DNA from 2 places in the Citrobacter koseri ATCC BAA-895 genome. Region 1 is predicted to be linked to the other one. Evidence: predicted binding sites of a transcription regulator. Region 1 holds the regulator's gene; the other holds the start of a gene.
The links. The regulator PurR, encoded in region 1, represses purine synthesis genes. The targets are predictions, from matches to a motif close to CANGCAAACGTTTGCNTG.

Region 1 (7,903 bases):
TAGTTCTTCGGCCCGACGTGTTCAAACATACCAACGGACACAATGCGATCAAACTGATCGTTAAGGTCGCGGTAATCCTGTAGCCGAATAGAAACGTCCAGACCAGCGCAACGTTCCTGGGCCATCTTTTGCTGCTCGGCGGAAATCGTGACGCCAACGACGCTGACGTCATAATTGGACGCCATAAACTGGGACAAGCCGCCCCAGCCACATCCGATATCCAGCACGCGCATACCCGGCTGCAACTGTAATTTTTCACAAATGAGCTTCAGCTTCGCTTGCTGGGCGGATTCCAGTGTGTCGGCATCTTTCCAGTAAGCGCAGGAATATTGCATATACGGGTCGAGCATGCGGGAGAAAAGATCGTTGCCGAGATCGTAATGTTCTTTCCCGACTATCCAGGCGCGTTTTTTACTTTGTAAGTTGAACAGGCGTGCGCCCGCGATACGCAGCGTATCTTTGAAATGGTGGGGGAGTTGGTTTTCGAGCCCGGCTCGTAAGACTTTACTAAAAAACATGTCCAGTCGGTCGCATTCCCACCAGCCATCCATATAACTTTCACCTAACCCCAGCGATCCTTCCTGTAATACACGTTTGAAAAAATCGGGGTTTTTAACACGAATATCCGCCGGGGCAGTGCCATTGATGGCGATACCCGCACGGCCCAGCAATTCGTTGGTGATACGATACCAGTCATCATCTGGTACGCTGACTTCTTCTATACACGATGAACTCATAGCTTCTCCATCACTTGGTCGGTGATCAGAACCTTAAAACAGCGTAGACGCTTTTTGGGCTTTGTGAGAAATCTCACGGAATAATTCCGCGAGTCTATTATCCGACGTAGAACAGAGGAAGGGAGGAACCCTTACCGAAAAGGCCATCCGTGGTGAAACGGGAACGCTCCGGTTCCCGTTAACGCATAATAATTATCGTAATATTAACAACCGAAATTTAGTATAGGCCTCAAAATTCGATGATACAACCGAAAATTGTTAGCGAGCTAATTACCTGTTGTTGAACATTTTTAGTGAGATTCGCTGTGCGCAACTTCGGTGTTTGCTGCGCGCGCGGCCGGTTCCTGCGCCTGAAGTTGCAGCCAGTATCCCAGTGCCGCCAGAGCCACCGTCGACAGCATTACGCTGGTGGTGGTAAGCAGCGGCGTGCTGATCAGCCACGAAACGACCAGGCTTGCCAGGAAACACAGACCCAGTTGCAGCGTGTTCTGTAAGGCTGCTGCGCGTCCGGTCGCTTGCGGGAAGGGGCGCAGCGCCTGGGCGACCACGATAGGGTAGATCGCGCCGTTCGCGATAGCCATCACACAGAATGGAATCAGGATCTCTGTCAGCGAAACATGGCTGATGAAGCTGGCGCCCCAGGTGGCGACCACGCTCAGCGCATAGAGAACCAGTAACCAGGGCAACAGCTGTTGACCCTGCCATTTTTGCAGCGCCGCGCGGCAACCGTAACCGCCCACCAGGAACGCGATGGTCTGCGGTACATAACTCAGGCCAATTACCGCCGGGCTATAGCCCATTTCGCTGAGGATAAACGGGGAACCCGTCAGCCAGGCAAAAAAGCTGGCGGAGCAGGCGGCGTAAATCAGGACGTTGCCGCGATAAGTTTGTGAACGCAGCAGGCTGGCGAAGGTCAGTTTTTCCTGGCTGTGGTCATGTGCTTTTGTTGTTGGCTTTAAGCGTAAGGCGGGCAGCATCAATATCAGCGTAATGATGAACAGCGTGGCAAAAATGGCCTGCCAGGAAAAATGCGTCAGGATCCAACTGCCGAGTAAAGGCGCAAGGGCGGGCGATAAACCGACCAGCGGCATAATGGTAGCGAAGATGCGATTAATTTTTTGCGTTGGATAATAATCCGTCACCAGTGCCTGCCAGATCACCGTAGCGGCACAAACCCCCACCGCCTGAATAAAACGCAGTACCAGCAGCCCAGTAGCGCTTTCGACCCACATCATCCCCAGACTGCCCAGCGCGAAGATGGAGAGACCCAGCAGCAAAATGGGTTTACGCCCGTAACGGTCTGACAGCGGCCCCCACAGCAGTTGCGCGACGGCGAAACCGGCCAGGAACAGACTGAGGCTGGCGCTGACAGCCGCCGCCGGTGTTTGCAGGTCGGCCTGAATTGCCGCGAACGCAGGCAGATACATATCTGTTGCCAGAAAGCCCAGCACGCTGAGACCCGCCAGCCAGACTAAAAAACCTTTTCCGGGTTGCATAATTGTTTCTCTTTTCCAGAAGTAAGACATTGCCGCTGAGTGTAGGGAGTGAAATTCTGCTTGTGAAACGCTAATATTTGGCTACTGGATTCAAAATTTTTGCAGGCAGAATATGTGGTCAGAATATTCACTCGAAGTGGTTGATGCCGTTGCCCGTAATGGCAGTTTTAGTTCTGCGGCGCAGGAGTTGCACCGCGTGCCTTCTGCGGTGAGCTACACCGTCCGTCAACTGGAAGAGTGGCTGGCGGTGCCGCTTTTCGAACGACGCCATCGGGATGTTGAACTGACCCCCGCCGGGGCATGGTTTTTAAAGGAAGGGCGCTCTGTTATCAAAAAAATGCAGATCACCCGACAGCAGTGCCAGCAGATCGCCAACGGCTGGCGGGGTCAACTGGCGATTGCGGTCGACAATATTGTTAAGCCGGAGCGCACCCGGCAGATGATTGTTGATTTTTATCGTCATTTTGATGATGTGGAATTGCTGGTCTTTCAGGAGGTATTTAACGGCGTCTGGGATGCGCTGTCGGACGGGCGCGTGGAGCTGGCTATCGGCGCGACGCAGGCCATTCCGGTTGGAGGACGCTACACCTTTCGCGATATGGGGATGCTGAGCTGGAGCTGCGTGGTCGCCCGCCATCATCCGCTGGCGTCAATGGCTGGCCCGCTCAGTGACGACACGTTGCGCAACTGGCCGTCGCTGGTCCGGGAGGATACCTCGCGTACGCTTCCGAAGCGCATCACCTGGCTGCTGGATAACCAAAAACGCGTGGTGGTGCCGGACTGGGAATCTTCAGCGACCTGCCTTTCCGCGGGACTGTGTGTGGGAATGGTGCCGACCCACTTTGCTAAGCCGTGGATCGACAGCGGGAAATGGGTGGCGCTACAGCTTGAGAATCCGTTTCCTGATGCGGCGTGCTGTCTGACGTGGCAGCAGAACGACACGTCGCCCGCGCTGGCCTGGTTACTGGACTATCTGGGCGACAGCGAAACGCTGAATAAAGAGTGGTTACGGGAGCCGGAAGAGGCTCCCGCAGAAGGGGATTAACGGCGATAGTCGCGGAATGGGCCATCGGCGACAGAGCGACGCTCAATCAGACGCGGATGCACCTCAATGGACTGCGACTCTTCGCGTTTATTGACGATACGGTCAAGCAGCATATTGAAGGCCGTTTCACCCAGAGAATCTTTCGGCTGGTGAATCGTCGTCAGCGCAGGCGTAAAGTAACGCGCGTTGCGTACGTTGTCGTAGCCGATGACCGAGATATCCTGCGGTACGCGCAGCCCCATCTCGTCAGCGGCGCACAACGCGCCCATCGCCATAATGTCGCCACCGCAGAATACGGCCGTCGGGCGGTGAGACTGGGAGATCATTTGCTGCATCGCGCGGTAGCCTGATTCCGGCTCGAAATCACCCTGAACGATCCAGTTTTCCGGCACGTTTATCAGCGCTTCTTCCATCGCTTTCATAAAGCCAGCCAGACGACCTGCGCCGGTGTTGCGTTCCATCGGGCCGGGGATCACGCCAATTTCACGGTGGCCGCGTTCAACCAGATAACGACCGGCCATATAGCCGCCTGCAAAGGCGTTATCAATGACCGTATCGGTAAAGTCCGCTTTGGCTTCGCCCCAGTCCATCACCACCATCGGGATATGGCGATACTCTTCAAGCATAGAGAGCAGGGACTCAGGGTATTCGGAACACATGACCAGCAGGCCATCCACGCGTTTTTGCGCCATCATGGAGAGGTACGCGCGCTGTTTTTCCAGGTTGTTCCAGGCGTTGCCCAGAATCAGCGTATATCCTTTCTGGAAACAGTTCTTTTCAACGGCTTCGATAATTTCAGCAAAATAGGCGGCTTCGCTGCTGGTCGCCAGCAAACCAATCGATTTGGTGTGGTTAACCTTCAGGCTGCGGGCAACCGCGCTGGGAGAGTAGTGCAGCTCTTTAATGGCTGCCCATACCGCGTTGCGCGTCTCTTCCGCAACGAAGCGCGTTTTGTTAATTACGTGTGATACGGTTGTAGTGGAAACGTTTGCTCGCTTCGCCACATCTTTAATTGTTGCCATTACATCTCACTCCAGACCATATCCTGAACTCCTGAAAATACTGTAAGTAAACGTTTGCCTTTACACACCTTGATCGCAACGTCAGGGTTGCGGCACGCCGGGAAAACGACACGGAACATCAGGAAGGGGGCAATGGCCGGTACGCTAATCAAGTAAGCGTGGAATTTTGTCTGATCTTGACGAAAAGGGGAAGAGTTAAAAGCGCTTATCAATATAAATCATGGGAGATTTTTGCATTCAAGTGTGTAAAAATGCGCAATATCACTTTTTGTGTGGGAATAAAAAGGAGAAAACTTGATGAGCACCGATCTGAAATTTTCGTTAGTGACCACCATTATTGTGCTGGGCCTGATTGTCGCAGGCGGTCTGACTGCCGCACTGAACTGATTTACCTCTGAGGGAGAGCATTCTCCCTCTGTCTTTCCTCTCTCTTCTTCCTCATTTTTAACCAAATCGTAAAAGTCTTTTGCTATTTTGCTTACTTTATTAGTTTTGTGATTGATGTCATGCTTTTGACTCTTTTGCGTGCCTCGTGACGGCACGAAGCTGCGGAGTCGATGTATGAAAATAAATTATCCCTTACTGGCGCTGGCAATTGGCGCATTTGGTATTGGAACCACCGAGTTCTCTCCTATGGGCTTGTTGCCTGTTATCGCTCGCGGCGTGGATGTCTCGATTCCTGCGGCCGGAATGCTAATCAGCGCGTATGCCGTTGGTGTGATGGTCGGCGCACCGTTGATGACGCTGCTGCTTTCCCATCGCGCACGTCGTAATGCGCTTATTTTTTTGATGGCGATTTTTACCCTCGGAAATGTGCTGTCGGCCATCTCGCCGGATTACACTACGTTGATGCTGTCGCGGATTCTGACCAGCCTGAATCACGGCGCTTTCTTCGGTCTGGGGTCGGTGGTGGCGGCCAGCGTCGTCCCCAAACATAAACAGGCCAGTGCGGTCGCCACCATGTTTATGGGGCTGACAATCGCCAATATTGGCGGTGTTCCTGCGGCGACCTGGCTGGGGGAAACCATTGGCTGGCGTATGTCCTTCATGGCGACGGCGGGGCTGGGCGTAATTTCAATGATTAGCCTCTTTTTCTCGTTGCCGAAAGGCGGGGCGGGAGAGCGCCCTGAGGTGCGCAAAGAGCTGGCGGTGCTGTTGCGACCACAGGTGTTATCGGCATTACTGACCACCGTTCTGGGCGCAGGCGCGATGTTTACACTCTATACCTATATCGCCCCAGTGCTGCACAGCATTACGCATGCAACGCCTGCTTTCGTTACCGGTATGCTGGTACTGATTGGCGTTGGCTTTTCTATCGGCAACTATCTGGGGGGAAAACTGGCGGATCGTTCGGTTAACGGCACCCTGAAAGGATTTTTGCTGCTGCTGATGGTGATTATGCTGGCGATCCCGTTCCTGGCGCGCAACGAAGTGGGTGCTGCTATCAGCATGGTGGTATGGGGGGCGGCGACATTCGCGGTGGTTCCGCCTTTACAAATGCGCGTTATGCGGGTTGCCAGCGAAGCGCCAGGCCTCTCTTCATCGGTCAATATCGGTGCCTTTAATCTCGGTAATGCGCTTGGCGCAGCGGCGGGGGGCGCAGTGATTTCCGGTGGTTTGGGCTACAGCTTCGTACCGGTGATGGGGGCGATTGTGGCAGGGCTTGCGCTGTTGCTGGTCTTTGTCTCTGCGCGCAGACAGCCTGAAGACGTTTGCGTGGCGAACTAAGCGCAGCATTAAAACGCAGAAGGGACTCCCTTCTGCGTTATTCTCTTTATGCCGCGAAGTTTTTCGCCACAAAGTCCCAGTTTACCAGCGCCCAGAAGTGCTCCAGGTAGCCAGGACGGGCATTGCGGTAGTCGATATAGTAGGCATGTTCCCACACATCAACGGTCATCAACGGCGTGGCGTCGGTGGTCAGCGGCGTACCGGCATTCGACGTAGAGACGATAGCCAGTTTCCCATCCGTCCCTTTCACCAGCCAGGTCCAGCCGGAACCGAAGTTCTTAATTGCGGCGTCGGTGAACTGCGCTTTGAAATCGGCAACGCTGCCGAAGGACGCGACAATGGCGTCAGCCAGTTTACCCGTTGGTTCGCCGCCAGCATCTGGCGCCAGGCAGTTCCAGTAGAAGGTGTGGTTCCAGACCTGGGCCGCGTTATTGAAGACGCCGCCTTCAGCGCTGCGAACGATCTCTTCCAGTGATTTCCCCTCAAACGGCGTGCCTTTGATCAGGTTGTTAAGGTTGGTCACATAGGTCTGATGATGTTTGCCGTAATGATATTCCAGCGTCTCAGCAGAAATGTGCGGTGCAAGAGCATCTTTGGCATACGGTAATGCAGGTAATTCAAACGACATTGCTTCTCTCCTTATATTTATATTAGGTGCGCACAATAACCTTATTGTACGTAAGGATAGGGTAGCAAATTGAAAGGTGATACAAAAGAAGAACTTACCCTGTAGCCATACTACAGGGTAACGTTTTATCGAATGGTTTTCGGCGTCATGACCCGGCGTGCGCCCACGTAATGGCGCTGCCAGTAATCTTCGCTAAGAGAGGTAATCTGTATTTCCTGACCGCTGCGCGGAGACTGAATAAATTTGCCGTTGCCAACGTAAACGCCAACGTGATCGGCAGTACCGCGACCCTGAGTACGGAAGAACACGAGATCGCCATTTTTCAGTTCGCCACGTTCAATCGGCGCGGCATCACGCAAATGATACATTTCATTTGCAGTACGCGGGATGCGGAATTTCACCAGATCCTTATACGCGTAATAAACCAGACCGCTGCAATCAAAACCGGTTCGTGGAGACGTTCCGCCCCAACGATACGGTTTGCCAATCTGATTCATTAATTTATTCATCGCCGTGTTGGTGGCTTTCTGCATTTTCGCTTTATGCGCATCGGCAATGGCAAGCGGGGCGCCTTTTACTTTGACACAATGCGGCTTACGACCCTTGCGCGGCGTACATTTTTCCGTCCAGGTTACGGCGGCGGTTTGTGTGGTGGCGGGTTTGCTACGACGGCTTGCAGTTTTGCTGGTTTTCGCAGGGGAGGCAATGCGTTTTTTCGATGTGGAGGCCGTTTTACTTTGGGTTTTACTCACGGCTTTTTTTGCAGTCTTCGTTTTTTTCTTGCTGGTCGCGGTGTTCTTCTGCTTATCTGCCGTTTTCGTGACATGCGCGGCAGGCGTCGCCCTGGCTTGCCGGGAGGCATGCGCCATTGACGTAAAAGGGAGCGTGGTAAAAAGCAAAGCACAGAGCGTGATCGAGATCCGGTTTATCCGCGCCACTGAGCAATCCTCTGGTTAAGGGCAGGTCGAATTCATGCCTGCGTATGATTTACAAAACGCATCGATTCTAATCTATAAAATCCCCGGAAGTTAATAGCTTTTGTCATCTAAAATCGCGTTTCGTTATTGAGTGCAAAAAAAAGCAGCAACAAAAGCGGAAACGGGTCAACAGATAAACAATTCCATACTGTTTAAGTGGATAAGAGATATTTAGAATGCAACTTCAGGCTTCAGACGATAAAATAGTAAAGCGTGATGAAAATGTTATTTTCCGTTGCCAGCCTGACCCGCTACAATGTCAGACTACTG
Region 2 (7,903 bases), 1.4 Mb from region 1:
TTGTAAATCAATGAGTTAAATGTCTCCTTTTGGCGACACAAACAATCTGCTGATGTCGGCATTTCCCGACACCTTTATGGTTGATGGCAGGGCAAAAAAAAGCTCCCTCACGGAAGCTTCCTTGCCGGATGGCGGCTTCGCCTTATCCGGCCTACGCGTATGTCCAGGCCCGATAGCGCTTTGCTTATCGGGCCATTTACGTGCGGATTAACCTAACTGCTTACGCGCATTGCGGAAAATACGCATCCACGGACTGTCTTCGCCCCAGTTTTCCGGGTGCCAGGAGTTGCTGACGGTGCGGAAGACGCGCTCCGGGTGCGGCATCATAATGGTGGCGCGACCGTTCTCCGTGGTAACGGCGGTGATGCCGTTTGGCGATCCGTTCGGGTTGGCCGGGTAGTTTTCCGTAACCTTACCGAAGTTATCGACATAACGCAGCGCAACCAGACCTTTGCTTTCCAGCCCTGCCAGATGCGCATCGTCACGCACTTCAACGCGCCCTTCACCGTGGGACACCGCGACAGGCATCTGTGAGCCAACCATTCCCTGCAACAGCAGAGACGGGCTTTGGGTCACTTCCACCAAGCTGAAGCGCGCTTCAAAACGGTCAGAATGGTTACGCACAAAACGCGGCCACAGCTCGCTCCCTGGAATCAGTTCACGCAGGTTAGACATCATCTGGCAACCGTTACATACGCCAAGCGCCAGCGTCTGCGGGCGGTGGAAGAACGTTTCGAACTCGTCGCGTACGCGATTGTTGAACAGAATCGATTTCGCCCAGCCTTCACCCGCGCCCAGCACGTCACCGTAAGAGAAACCGCCACAGGCAACCAGCGCCTGGAAATTACCCAGCCCAATACGGCCAGCCAGCAGATCGCTCATATGCACATCAATCGCGTCAAAGCCCGCACGATGGAACGCCGCCGCCATCTCAACGTGGGAGTTCACGCCCTGTTCGCGCAGTACGGCAACCTTCGGACGCGCGCCGGTAGCAATATACGGCGCGGCGATATCTTCATTGATATCGAACGACAATTTCACGTTCAGACCCGGGTCGGCATCGTTGGTTTTTGCGTCATGTTCCTGATCGGCACATTCCGGGTTGTCGCGCAGGCGCTGCATCTGCCAGGTCGTTTCCGCCCACCAGGTACGAAGCGTGGTGCGGCTTTCGCTGAAGACAACCTGCCCATTGGATTCAATCACAAAACGGTCGCCGGAAACGGCCTGACCTAAATAGTGTACGCAGTCACTCAGACCATGCTTCGCCAGCAGCGCCTCGACCGCTTCGCGATCGGCCGCCCGCACCTGAATCACTGCGCCCAGCTCTTCGTTAAACAGCGCCGCCAGACGATCGTCGCCAGATGTTGCAATATCGACCTGGATGCCGCAGTGACCGGTAAAGGCCATCTCGGCAAGCGTGACCAGCAGGCCGCCGTCGGAACGGTCGTGATACGCCAGCAGTTTACGCTGCGCCACCAGCGCCTGAATCGCATCGTAGAAGCCTTTCAACTGCGCCACATCGCGCACGTCTGCCGGTTTGTCGCCCAGTTGACGATACACCTGCGCCAGCGCCGTTGCGCCCAGCGCGTTATGCCCCTGACCCAAATCGATCAGCAGCAGCGCGTTATCTTCGGTCGAGAGCTGCGGCGTGACGGTATGACGCACATCTTCCACGCGGGCAAACGCGGAAATCACCAGCGACAGCGGCGAGGTCATTTCGCGCTGCTCGTTGCCTTCCTGCCAGCGGGTTTTCATCGACATAGAGTCTTTGCCCACCGGAATCGTCAGGCCAAGCTGCGGGCAGAGTTCTTCGCCTACCGCTTTCACCGCGTCATACAGACCGGCATCTTCACCCGGATGACCGGCCGCCGCCATCCAGTTTGCGGACAGCTTGATGCGTTTGATATCACCAATCTGGGTCGCGGCGATGTTCGTCAGCGCTTCGCCAACGGCCAGACGGGCGGAAGCGGCAAAGTCCAGCAGCGCTACCGGCGCACGTTCACCGATAGACATCGCTTCGCCGTAGTAGCTGTCGAGGCTGGCGGTGGTCACCGCGCAGTTCGCCACCGGCACCTGCCACGGGCCGACCATCTGATCGCGCGCCACCATACCGGTCACGGTACGGTCGCCGATGGTCACCAGAAATGTTTTCTCCGCCACGGTCGGCAGATGCAGAACCCGTTTAACCGCGTCAGCGATCGTGATATCAGCACGATCCAGCGCATCGCCTTTCGCTGTCAGCGTCTGCACGTCGCGGGTCATTTTCGGCGTTTTACCCAGCAGCACGTCCAGCGGCAGATCGATCGGTTGATTATCGAAATGACTGTCGTTCAGGGACAGATGCTGTTCTTCGGTGGCCTCACCGATCACCGCATACGGCGCGCGCTCACGCTTGCACAACTCATCAAACAGCGGCAACTGGTCGGCGGCCACGGCCAGCACATAACGCTCCTGAGACTCGTTACACCAGATTTCCAGCGGGCTCATGCCCGGCTCATCGCTGAGGATATCGCGCAGCTCAAATTTACCGCCGCGCCCGCCGTCGCTCACCAGCTCCGGCATCGCGTTGGAGAGACCGCCTGCCCCGACGTCGTGAATAAACAGGATCGGGTTGGCATCGCCTAACTGCCAGCAGCGGTCGATCACTTCCTGGCAGCGACGTTCCATTTCCGGGTTATCACGCTGTACGGAGGCAAAATCGAGATCCGCATCCGACTGACCAGAAGCCATAGAGGACGCCGCCCCGCCCCCCAGACCAATGTTCATCGCCGGCCCTCCGAGCACGATCAGCTTCGCGCCAACGACGATCTCGCCTTTCTGTACGTGATCGGCGCGGATGTTGCCGATCCCGCCCGCCAGCATGATCGGCTTGTGGTAGCCGCGTAGCTCTTCGCCGTTGTGGCTGTTTACTTTTTCTTCGTAAGTACGGAAGTACCCGTTCAACGCCGGGCGACCAAATTCATTATTAAACGCCGCGCCGCCCAGCGGGCCTTCGGTCATAATGTCCAGCGCGGTAACGATACGCTCTGGTTTACCAAAATCTTCTTCCCACGGCTGCTCAAAACCCGGAATACGCAGGTTAGACACGGAGAAGCCCACCAGACCTGCTTTTGGCTTCGCGCCGCGTCCGGTTGCGCCTTCATCACGAATCTCACCACCGGAACCGGTCGCCGCGCCCGGCCACGGCGAGATTGCCGTCGGGTGGTTATGGGTTTCCACCTTCATCAGAATATGCGCAGGCTCCTGATGGAAGTCATAGCGACCGCTCTCGTGGTCAGCGAAGTAGCGTCCCACGTCAGAACCTTCCATCACCGCCGCGTTATCTTTATAGGCAGACAACACATGATCCGGCGTGGTTTCAAAGGTGTTTTTGATCATCTTAAACAGCGACTTCGGCTGCGGTTTCCCGTCGATAACCCAGTCAGCGTTAAAAATCTTATGGCGACAGTGTTCGGAGTTTGCCTGCGCGAACATATACAGTTCGATATCGTTCGGATTGCGCCCCAGTTTCGTGAAGGCGTCTTGCAGGTAATCAATTTCGTCATCCGCCAGCGCCAGACCCAGACGCAGGTTGGCGTCAGTCAGCGCCTGACGCCCTTCACCCAGCAGATCCACACTGGCAACCGGCGCAGGCTGGTGATGAACAAACAGTTTTTCCGCATCAGATAAAGAAGAGAACACGGTCTCCATCATCCGGTCGTGCAGTTCAGCGGCAATCGTCTGCCACTGTTCAGCCGTGAGCGTAGCGGCTTCAACGTAGTATGCAACGCCGCGCTCCAGGCGGCTTACCTGTTGCAGACCGCAGTTATGGGCGATATCAGTCGCTTTGGAAGACCAGGGGGAGATGGTGCCAGGACGCGGCGTGACCAGCAGCAGCTTTCCTTCAGGGGTATGGCTGCTTAAGCTCGGCCCATATTTCAGCAAACGTGCAAGTTGCGCGTGCTCATCCTCGTTTAAGGGGGCGCTCAGGTCAGCAAAATGGACATACTCAGCGTAAATATTGTGGACCTGAAGATTGGCCGCCTGAAAACGCGCCAGCAGTTTGTTAATACGGAATGCAGACAGTGCAGGCGAACCACGCAGAATTTCCATCATAAGTCTCTCGTCTTCGAAGCGCCTGAGGCGCTTTAAGTGTGCGCAAGGGGGGAAACGGGCGACATTATAAAGAATCTGACGCCCCGACGAAACCGTTTGCGTCGAAATAAAATCGCCGCCTTTTCTTATCATACGGTGCGGCCAATCATTCTAATTAGTTGCCAACTGGCGCATTGTTGCGCAAAATGCCGCACATTCATGATGATTTTAACCCACCAAAATGACATTAGCAGGCTGAGATTACGCACGATTCAGAGAATTAACTAATTGAAAAAATTAAAGATTAATTATCTGTTCATCGGCATATTGACTCTGCTGCTGGCAGCGGCCCTCTGGCCATCAATCCCCTGGTTCGGCAAAGCCGACAATCGTATCGCCGCGATCCAATCGCGGGGAGAGTTACGCGTCTCGACAATAGAGTCGCCGCTGACTTACGCCCGCATTAACGGAAAAAAGTACGGTCTGGATTACGAACTGGCGCAGCAGTTCGCCAGCTATCTTGGCGTAAAGCTGAAAATTACCGTACGCCAGAATATCAGCCAGCTATTTGACGATTTAGATAACGGCAACGCCGATCTGCTGGCGGCAGGACTGGTTTACAACAGCGAGCGCGTGAAGAATTATCAACCCGGCCCGACCTACTATTCCGTTTCGCAACAGCTGGTTTACCGGGTAGGACAATACCGGCCTCGCACGCTGGCCACGGTGAATGAAAGCCAGCTCTCTATCGCGCCTGGGCATGTCGTGGTGAATGACTTGCAGGCGCTGAAAGAGACAAAATTTCCCGATCTAAGCTGGAAAGTCGATGACAAAAAAGGGACAGCGGCGCTGCTCAGCGAAGTCATCAGCGGCAATCTGGACTATACCATTGCCGATTCTGTCGCGATCAGCCTGTTCCAGCGCGTACATCCTGAACTGGCCGTCGCGCTGGATGTCACCGATGAGCAGCCTGTCACCTGGTTTAGCCAACTGGACGATGACAACACGCTTTCCGCTGCGCTGCTCGATTTCTTCAACACTATTAATGAAGACGGCTCACTGGCGCGTATGGAAGAGAAGTATCTGGGGCACGGCGACGATTTTGATTATGTCGATACCCGCACCTTCCTGCGGGCCGTGGACGGCGTACTGCCCGATCTCCAGCCGTTGTTTGAAAAATACGCGCAGGAGATAGACTGGCGCCTGCTGGCCGCAATTTCCTATCAGGAGTCGCACTGGGACCCGCTGGCCACCTCCCCGACGGGCGTTCGCGGTCTGATGATGCTCACCAAAAACACCGCGCAAAGTCTGGGGCTGACGGACCGTACCGATGCGGAACAGAGCATCAGCGGCGGTGTGCGTTATATCCAGGATATGATGGGCAAAGTGCCTGAAACCGTGCCGGAAGAGGAGCGTATCTGGTTTGCGCTCGCCGCCTATAACATGGGCTATGCGCATATGCTTGACGCCCGTGCGTTGACGGTCAAAACCAGGGGCAACCCGGATAGCTGGGCCGATGTAAAACAACGGCTGCCGCTGCTCAGCCAGAAACAATATTACAGCAAGCTGACGTACGGCTATGCGCGCGGGCATGAAGCCTACGCTTATGTGGAAAATATTCGGAAGTATCAGATTAGCCTGGTCGGCTATCTGCAAGAAAAAGAGAAGCAGGCGGCAGAAGCGATAAAGCTGGCGCAGGATTACCCGGCAGTGTCTCCGGCCGAGTTTGACACGGAGACATTTCCTTTCTCTTCTTTCTTATCGCAGCCGTCATCGAACTACCTGTCACACTCTCCTTCTTTGCCGTTTTCACTGAAGAAGAAAGACGAAAACTAATCTCACAGGGCTGGACGCTTTCGCGCCCTGGCCGCCCTACAACGATTCTTGCGAAGATTTTTTTAGCGCTTTGATCTCCTGGCGACGCATGCGAAAGAAATCACTGAGCAGCGCTGCGCACTCATCGCGTAACACACCTTCGGTGATCTCTACGCGGTGGTTCATGCCCGGATGATGCAATACGTCCATCAGCGACCCTGCCGCGCCGGTTTTCGCGTCGCGAGCGCCAAATACCACCCGACCAATGCGGCTGTGTACCATTGCTCCCGCGCACATCACGCACGGCTCCAGCGTCACGTAAAGCGTGGTATCCAGCAAACGGTAGTTCTGAAGCACCAGCCCACCCTGACGTAGCGCCATGATTTCAGCGTGCGCAGTGGGATCATGATGACCTATCGGACGGTTCCAGCCTTCGCCAATGACGCGATTGTTATGCACCAATACCGCGCCAACCGGCACTTCACGCTCATCCCAGGCGCGTTTCGCCAGCGTCAACGCATGACGCATCCAGTATTCGTGGCTAAATTCAACATCAGACAAAGGAGACACTCCGGTAATAAAAGCGGGCGCATTATACATGGGCGCTATCGTTAACTCTATTCGAGTTGCTGGAGCTCCCCTCGCGGCGTGACGCGCCAGCGATGCTGGCAAAAATAGAGAAGCGGGTTATCCTGCTTACTGTCGCTGTAGCCGCTGTACAGACGTAACGGCGCACCAATCTGGCGTTCCAGTTGGGCGACCTTCTCGTGCCCCAGACAGCGCATAGTCAGCAGCCAGCCGCCGTAGCCACGCCGCATCTGGCTGGCGATCAGGTTCACGCGCGGCAGCCAGAGCGTATCGAAATAGACCTGTTCCACCAGCGATTGCGGAGAGCCGGTAATCAGCCAGATATCAGCGTCAGAGCTTAACAGATAGGTCGTCAGGCGCTCCTGAACAACCGGAAACGCCGTGACGTTATCGCGAAACCAGCGAACGAAATCCGCCTGATGCGCCTTGAGCCGCGCTTCACTGTGACCGAAGGTACAACCCCATAACAGCAGGCTCATCGGCCAACGCGCCGCCCGACCTTTAATCAACAAGCCAATCCCGATAACCGGCAATAACGGCAGCACGAGCAACGCATTCAGCGGCTGGCGACGCAACAGATAACGCAGGAAACTGCCAAACATATCCTGCTGGTGCAACGTACCGTCCAAATCAAAAAATACGACACGACGCTCGTGATTAACCAAACCCTACTCCTCTGGATTGTTGAAGCCCAATAGCCGGGTCAACCGAAACCCGGCGATAATCGTTACCAGATAGACTAACAGATAGAACCTCAATTTTCCGGTAACGTTAGCGTTCTAACGCCGCCCGTAGAAATCCCTGGTGAGCGGACAATTTCGCCCTTGCGTCTTCGGCATTCAGCCCGGTAAGCGCCATCAGAATGGCCGGTTTAACCTCAAAATCTGTCTGCTTAAGCAGCGCTTCGGCCTCTTCACGCGTAATCCCGGTAGCCTCAACCACCATCCGGCACGCTCTGTCGACGAGCTTAACGTTGGTGGCTTTCATGTCCACCATCAGGTTCTGGTACACCTTGCCGAACTTCACCATCGCCCCGGTGGAGATCATATTGAGCACCAGTTTTTGCGCAGTACCGGATTTCAGTCGCGTCGAACCGGTTAGCGCCTCCGGCCCAACGACCGGCGAAATGGCGATGTCAGCCTCACGCGCGATGGGAGAATCGGGATTACAGGAGATAGCCACCGTGACGCAGCCCACCTGACGTGCGTATTTCAACCCGCCAATGACGTACGGCGTACGACCGGACGCCGCCAGCCCGACAACCAGATCCTGCGCGGTCACGTTAAGCGCCAGGAGATCGTCCTCCCCTAACTGCTGACTGTCTTCCGCGCCTTCCACCGCTTTCAGCAGCGCGCCGGGCCCGCCGGCAATCAGCCCGATCACCAGCCCGTGCGGTACGCCAAACGTTGGTGGGCATTCGGAGGCG

Region 2: a site for PurR is predicted at 4,181-4,198, ahead of purL (phosphoribosylformylglycinamidine synthase). Genes of this name have one in related genera too.

What each region holds. Positions count from the first base shown of each region.
Region 1 is NC_009792.1:1,601,709-1,609,611, reverse strand. Features, by position in the region: gene cfa (cyclopropane fatty acyl phospholipid synthase) at 1-737, opposite strand, end outside; gene punC (purine nucleoside transporter PunC) at 1,028-2,233, opposite strand; gene punR (DNA-binding transcriptional activator PunR) at 2,346-3,278, shown strand; gene purR (HTH-type transcriptional repressor PurR) at 3,275-4,300, opposite strand; gene cydH (cytochrome bd-I accessory subunit CydH) at 4,598-4,687, shown strand; gene CKO_RS07130 (MFS transporter) at 4,862-6,028, shown strand; gene sodB (superoxide dismutase [Fe]) at 6,075-6,656, opposite strand; gene CKO_RS07120 (C40 family peptidase) at 6,782-7,594, opposite strand.
Region 2 is NC_009792.1:214,246-222,148, reverse strand. Features, by position in the region: gene purL (phosphoribosylformylglycinamidine synthase) at 208-4,095, opposite strand; gene mltF (membrane-bound lytic murein transglycosylase MltF) at 4,363-5,910, shown strand; gene tadA (tRNA adenosine(34) deaminase TadA) at 5,947-6,489, opposite strand; gene yfhb (phosphatidylglycerophosphatase C) at 6,507-7,142, opposite strand; partial or broken gene CKO_RS23555 (PTS transporter subunit EIIC) at 7,146-7,247, opposite strand; gene murQ (N-acetylmuramic acid 6-phosphate etherase) at 7,249-7,903, opposite strand, start outside.